One region of the Pseudomonas sp. TE6283 genome, then DNA from elsewhere that is predicted to be linked to it. Evidence: riboswitches for the same ligand, from Rfam matches in the RefSeq annotation. Region 1 holds a riboswitch; each other region holds the start of a gene.
The links. Region 1 has a riboswitch for cobalamin ahead of ACVWZ5_RS02350 (TonB-dependent receptor). Riboswitches for the same ligand answer to the same signal wherever they lie in the genome.

Region 1 (2,257 bases):
TCCTTCATGTCGACGCTGTCGCTGCCGAAATCATCGACTTTGAGCCGTGCGCGGCCATCAATGGTGTGGCGCGCGCCCACCTCCACGCGCAGGGTCGACGCGTCGAACTGGTGGTTGTAGCCCAGCGCTGCCTTGGCGAACGGCGACTTGTAGGTCAGCCGTGTATCAAGATCGTTGATCTCGGGCTCGAAGCGGGTCCAGCTGTAACCGCCGCCCACCGTCAGGTCGACGAAGTTGCGCGCATCCAGTGCGGCGCGCCAGCCCAGGTCGAGATCGGCCTGGGCTTCCTTGAGCTTGTTGTCGTTCTTCTTGCCATACTTGGCCTCGGCACCGATCTGGTAGATGAACCCGGATTCGGCGGTCATCTTGTTGCCGAACGTGGCGAACACACCGCCCTGGCCCATGTGTTCCTTGTCCGATTCGCTTCCTCCCTCGAACTTGAACTTGTCGTAGGACCCCAGCAAGCCGAGGGTGAACAGCGGGTCGGTACTCGGTGCCGCCGTGGCAGCCAGAGGGGCACCGAGCAGGGCAAGCAGGCAGGCGTGGCGCAGCAGGTTACGGGTAGACATTCGCAAAAGTCTCCATGACGTGAATGAATGGCGAACGACCGGTTCGAGACAAAGGGCTTGGCAAAAGTTCGAAAAAATTTGGCAAACCGCTCTAAACCGCCCTGTCCGTCACAGTTTCCCCACCCACTCGAACGATTGACTCACTGCCCGTTCAATGGTCAGATGCGCGCCAGTTTCAGGTGTCCTGCGCCGCCGTGCGCAGGGTGAAACGGGAAGCCGGTGCGTCGTTGTCACGACAAGTCCGGCGCTGCCCCCGCAACGGTAAGCGAGTGAATCCTTCGACAGACCACTGTGCGCACGCATGGGAAGGTGAAGGCTTCATGCCCCTCGCAAGCCCGGAGACCGGCCTGAGGCGCTACTTGGCAACCCGCGGTGGGCGGGCGCAGGCCGGTATCCGCGTGCGCGCCTGCGTGCGCTTGACCGTTGCGTGTTTTCCACCGGGATCCATTCCTTCCTGCAGCAGTGGAACGACATGTCCCGATTCAACAAGCTTCACACCCTGGCGGCCTGCCTGGCCGTGTCCCTGCCGGCGCTGGCCGACGATCATGAAGTAACGCCCTTCACCCTGCCCTCCACGGCAATCACCGACACCCGCGAGCCACAGGCCATCGACCTGGCCACCCCGACCCCGACCGGTTCACGCCTGAACCTCAGCGCCCTGGACACCCCGGCCAGCACCAGCAGCCTGACCGAGGCGCAGATCCAGCAGCGCAACAACCTCACCGTGCAGGACGCCGTGACCCGCTCGCCGGGCCTTACCTTCATCGGCACGCCGGGCGACGGCGGCACCGGCCTGTCGGCCCGCGGCTTCACCGGGCAGAGTTCGGTGATGACCCTGTTCGACGGCTCACGCCTGTACGCCGGTGCCGGCACCCTGACCTTCCCGGTCGATCCGTGGATGGTCGAGCGCATCGACGTGATCCGCGGCCCCGCCTCGGTGCTGTACGGCGAAGGCGCCACCGGCGCGGTGGTCAACGTGGTACCGAAGCAGCCGTTCGCTGGCGAGATCCGCAACCACCTGCGTCTGGGCTACGGCTCCTGGGACCGCCAGCAGCTGGGCCTGGACAGCGGCGGCAGCCTGAGCGAGCGCCTGAGCTACCGCGTGACCCTCAACCAGCAGGCTGGCAACGGCTGGGTCGACCGCACCGACTCGCGCAGCCTGGCCCTGAGCGCCGCCCTGCGCTTCGATGCCAGCGACGACCTGAGTTTTACCCTCGCCCACGAACGTGGCGATGCGCAACCGGCCAACTACTACGGCACCCCGCTGATCGACGGGCACCTGCGCAGCAGCGTGCGCCGCAAGAACTACAACGTCAGCAACGACGAGCAGCGCTACCACGACGAGTGGACGCGCCTGACCACCGACTGGACCCTCAGCGACCGCGTCAGTGCCAGCAACCAGCTGTACTACATCAAGAGCCGCCGCCAGTGGCGCAATGCCGAGTCCTACACCTGGGACGCCGCCAACGGCGTGATCCAGCGCGGCAGCTTCCTCGAGATTCGCCATAACCAGGAGCAACTCGGCGATCGCCAGAGCTTCACCTTCGACCATGGCCTGTTCGGCCTGGACAGCAAGACCGTGGTCGGCGCCGAGTACAACCGGATCCGTTTCAACGTCGACAGCAACTCGCCCTACAGCGATGGCAGCAGCGACCCGCTCGACCCATGGCATCCGGCTCCGGGCGGCT
Region 2 (2,257 bases), on a different contig from region 1:
GGCTCGGCAAAACGGACCGGTGGCGGCAGCGCGGCATCGCAACTGGCGCCCAGGGCTTCGGCGGCGGCATCCAGGCGTGCATCCAGGTCATTCAACTCGCTGGCCTGGACCAGACCAAGGTGACGGCTGGGCAGTTCGATGCCGCGCTCGCGGGACAACCCGCCGTACCAACGCAGGCCTTCGGTCAGACTGCCTTCGAGCAGTTGCGCATGACGCAGGCTGCCGACCCGGTTGGCCAGCACCCCGGCGAACGGCAGGTCGGGCTGGTAGCGCGCCAGGCCTAGAGCCAAGGCACCAAAGGTCTGGGCCATGGCCGTGCCGTCGATCACCGCCAATACCGGCACGCCGAAGTGGCGCGCCAGGTCGGCGCTCGACGGGGTACCATCGAACAGGCCCATCACGCCCTCGATCAGGATCAGGTCGGCCTCGCCCGCCGCGTCCCACAACAGGCGGCGACTTTCCTCGGCGCCGATCATCCACAGGTCGAGCTGGTAGACCGGCGCACCGCTGGCGCGCTCGAGGATCATTGGATCGAGAAAGTCAGGCCCGCACTTGAACACCCGCACCGTGCGCCCGAGGTTGCGGTGCAGACGGGCCAGGGCGGCGGTGACCGTGGTCTTGCCCTGGCCCGAGGCCGGGGCTGCGATCAGCACGGCGGGACACTGGCGCGACTCACTCACAGTTCGACGCCCTTCTGCGCGCGGATACCGGCCTGGAAGGCGTGCTTGAGCATGCCCATCTCGGTGACGGTATCGGCCAGTTCGATCATTTCCGGTTTTGCCGCTCGCCCAGTGACGATCACATGCTGCATCGGCGGACGCGCCTGGATATCCGAAAGCACCTGGTCGAGGTCCAGGTAGCCGTGCTTGAGGGCGATGTCCAGCTCATCGAGCACGACGAACTGGACCGACGGGTCCTGCAGCAACTGCCGCGACACCGCCCAGGCGGCTTCGGCGGCGGCGATGTCGCGCTGGCGGTCCTGGGTTTCCCAGGTGAAGCCCTCGCCCATCACGTGGTAGCGCACCTGCTCGGGGAATCGGCGGAAAAACAGCTCCTCGCCGGTGCTGTTGCGGCCTTTGATGAACTGCACCACGCCGCACTGCATGCCATGGCCCAGGGCGCGGGCAAGCATGCCGAAGGCCGAGCTGCTCTTGCCCTTGCCGTTGCCGGTCAGCACCAGCAGCAGGCCGCATTCGTTGGGGGAGTTGGCGATGCGCTCGTCGATGATCGCCTTCTTGCGCTGCATGCGCGCCAGGTGACGTTCGTCGCGTTCGGTGGATTCGCTCATCAGGGGTCTCCGCAGGCTGTCGCGGCGGCGGCGACAGGTAAAAGGCAGGCAGACGAGGAGCGCGCAGGAGGCATGGCAACAGCCACATCGCACCGCGCATCACCCTCCGTGATGCCGTTTGGCAGTGACAGGCCGGTCTCCGGGCTCATGAGCGGGCGCAGGCCCTGGCCACGCGCCTTCCCGGACATGGACATCCAGTGGCCTTGCGTAGCCGTCGACTCATCTACCGTTGCGGGGGCAGCGCCGGACTCGCGCCTGCTGGCGCCCACCGGCTTCCCAGTTTCACCCTGCCGAACCGCGGTTCGCAGGGCACCTGAAGCACGCCGCGAAGGTTAGAGGGTTGCACCGGGAGCGTCAATCGAGCGTGGGCCGATCTGGCCTGGATCAATGGCCGATTCGCCAGCTTGTGCCACACTCAAAGCAGTGATATCACATAGCCACTATTTCGGCTGACCTCGATCACAATGACAAGGAGAGCGCAGCATGCAAGGCCTGATGATCAACAACCCGCGCCTGGAGTTCCTGCGCCCGGCCCTCGAACGCTGGGTCGACTGCATCGACCGCTTCAACCAGTTGCAGGGCGACAACGAAGCGCCCTACTGGCACGGCACAGCCAGCAACGTCGGCCTGCTCGCCGCTGCCGCCTGGCAGGGTGAATTGGTGGCGCTGGAACGGCACATGAGCAAGAAACAGCGCGACGAGGGCGAGCGCGACGGGCGCTGCGACCTGTCGATCAGCAGCGCCGAGGAGTCGCTGTACCTTCACGCCGGCCAGCGCTGGCCGCGCATCGCTCGCCTCGACCTGACAGCGGCCCTGCAGGAAACCGCCGCCCTGGCCAAGCCGATCGCCTATGGCAGCCAGCTCAAGGCCGGGGCGCTGTTCGTCACACCGTGGAAGGCCGGCCAGCACGCCAGCCCCGAGGAACTGCAGGACCTGGTGGACGACCTGCAGAAGCACACGGCCTGTGCG
Region 3 (2,257 bases), 340 kb from region 1:
CGCAGCTGGGCATACAGCGCATTGGCCTGGGCCTTGTTGTCGTCGATCACCAGCACATCGTCCTGGCCCTTGAACCACTGGTTGTCGGAACCGAACACCAGCACATGGCCGCCGTCGAGTTCGGCCTTGCCCTCGGCCTGCACGCCCCAGTCGGTGAAGCCCCAGTAGTCGTTGTGGTTGACCACGTTGCGGCTGCCATCGTCACGGTTGTTGATCCGTGTGTAGCGGGTGTCCCAATCGTTGACGTGGCCCTTGATGAAGTAGCTCAGGCGCTCGTCGAGGCGCTGCTCGAAGGTCGCCGTGGCGATCTGCTGCACGCGGTCGTTGGTGGTCTTGTAGTTGTTCACTGGCCGGGCGAAATCAAGGTTGGCGTCGGTGTACTGGTAGAACAGTTCCAGCCGCGCATCGTCGCCGAAGGCCTGGACCGCCTTGCCGCCGAAGGTGGTCACCTCGTAGCCGCGTTTCTTGTCGCTGACGTTGCCGCTGTAGTCGCGGTTGCGAAACGGCTGGTAGCCGTCGGAGACGTTGTGGCTGACATAGGCCAGCAGGCCCAGGTCGCCGAAGCCGTTACTGAAGATCCGCTCGACGCGGGCGTCCTTGCTGCTGCCAGCGAAGCTGTCCAGGCCCAGGTTGACCTCACCCGAAGCCTCGCGGTTCTGCGGGCTGCGGGTGACGATATTGATCACCCCTGCCACCGCCTGGGTACCGAATAACAGGCTCTGGCCGCCTTTGAGCACCTCGATGCGCTCCACCGCGTTGGCCGGCAGGGTGTCCAGGTACAGGCCGCCGTACAGGCGGTTGTTCAGGCGCACGCCGTCGAGCAGGATCAGGGTGTCGTCGTTACGCCCGCCGAGCAGCGAGTAGGTGCCGTAGTCGAACGGGCCATTCTTCGGCGCGACGTAGAAGCCGGGGATGAACATCTGCATCACCCGGGTGATGTCGGCGCCGGGGCCGGCGCGCTCGATCTGCTCACGGCTGACGATCTCGACCTTGCTGCCGTACTGGGCCATGGCGGCGACGGTGGTCGACTCCACCGACGGCGCGGCGACGATCTGCTGGTCGAGGACCAGGGGGGCGTTTTCGGCCAGTGCCAGGGGGCTGGCCAGGCATCCCAGAAGCAGGGTCCGGGCCTTGGGGGAGAAACGTCGTGAGTGAATCACAGCAATCATGCTCTTCTCGAAAGTGACTTTCGCAGAAGCACGCAGGAGCACGGATCGCGCACACGCCAATACCGGCCCATGCCCGCCCACCGCAGGAGTTTGCCTACCACATTCCAGGCCGGTCTCCGGGCTCGCAAGACTAGACGCCCTCACCTTCCCATGGCGCATTGGCCACAGTGGTCTGTTGGAGGCATCACTTGCATACCGTTGCGGGGGCAGCACCGGACTCGTACCGGTTTCCCGTTTCACCCCATGCGCGGCGGCATGGGACACCTGAAATCGGTCGGCATCTGAACACCTGGGGCCCAGAGGCGTCAAGCCAGGCAGGCGAATCGTTTCGAATGCTTTTTATCGCCAGAACGCTCTAGGCAGATGTGTCAAAAGTTGTAGAATCCGCTCGCCCACCCCATTCCCTTCGAGCTTTGCCGATGAAGCTGGCCCGCCACACACGATCGCAAGTCGCCTGGGTGCTGTATTTCAGCATCCTGTTCGGCTCGTTGCTGTGCGCCCTGGGCCATGGACAGATGGCAGGCTTGCGCCTGGCCGGCCTGGATGACGCCGCCTGGTGCGCGGCCGACAGCAGCGGCGTGTTCAAGGGCGACCAGGACATCACCGACCCGGTGCTGCCTGCCGGCGGCGACTGCGTGATCGCCAGCCTGTTCAGCGCCACCCTGCTGGCGGTGTTCTTCGGCCTGCTGGCCCTGCTCGCCGGGGAGTCGAGCAAACCCTTACCCAGACAACCCGCGCCGCCCCTGCCCAAGCAGCGCTGGCCCCTGGTCAATCCGCGCGCCTCCCCCGCTTCGCTTCTCGCGTTCTGACATCGCCACGCCCAAGTACTGCCTGATCGGCAGCGGGCGTGCGCCCACCGATTTCAGCCAGGAAGCCTTGCATGTTCCGCATGACCACTTTGGCGCTGCTCGTAGGCAGCGCAACCTGCGCCTGGGCGCAGGATGACACCCTGACCCTGCCCGCCAGCAACGTCACGGCCACCGCCGACCAACCCAAAGAAGCCACCACGCTCGACCTCGATCGCCCGATCGAAAGCGGCTCGCGACTGAACCTCAGCGCCCGCGAAAACCCCGCCTCGGTCAGCGTCG

Region 2: another riboswitch for cobalamin. It lies ahead of cobO (cob(I)yrinic acid a,c-diamide adenosyltransferase); the one in region 1 lies ahead of ACVWZ5_RS02350 (TonB-dependent receptor).
Region 3: another riboswitch for cobalamin. It lies ahead of ACVWZ5_RS00580 (TonB-dependent receptor plug domain-containing protein); the one in region 1 lies ahead of ACVWZ5_RS02350 (TonB-dependent receptor).

The regions. Positions count from the first base shown of each region.
Region 1 is NZ_JBSSDH010000001.1:470,130-472,386, forward strand. Features, by position in the region: gene ACVWZ5_RS02345 (outer membrane beta-barrel protein) at 1-569, opposite strand, end outside; cobalamin riboswitch at 730-934, shown strand; gene ACVWZ5_RS02350 (TonB-dependent receptor) at 1,042-2,257, shown strand, end outside.
Region 2 is NZ_JBSSDH010000005.1:47,145-49,401, reverse strand. Features, by position in the region: gene ACVWZ5_RS09040 (cobyrinate a,c-diamide synthase) at 1-680, opposite strand, end outside; gene cobO (cob(I)yrinic acid a,c-diamide adenosyltransferase) at 677-1,288, opposite strand; cobalamin riboswitch at 1,402-1,620, opposite strand; gene ACVWZ5_RS09030 (hypothetical protein) at 1,772-2,257, shown strand, end outside.
Region 3 is NZ_JBSSDH010000001.1:129,343-131,599, forward strand. Features, by position in the region: gene ACVWZ5_RS00580 (TonB-dependent receptor plug domain-containing protein) at 1-1,169, opposite strand, end outside; cobalamin riboswitch at 1,260-1,452, opposite strand; gene ACVWZ5_RS00585 (DUF2946 family protein) at 1,589-1,978, shown strand; gene ACVWZ5_RS00590 (TonB-dependent receptor) at 2,050-2,257, shown strand, end outside.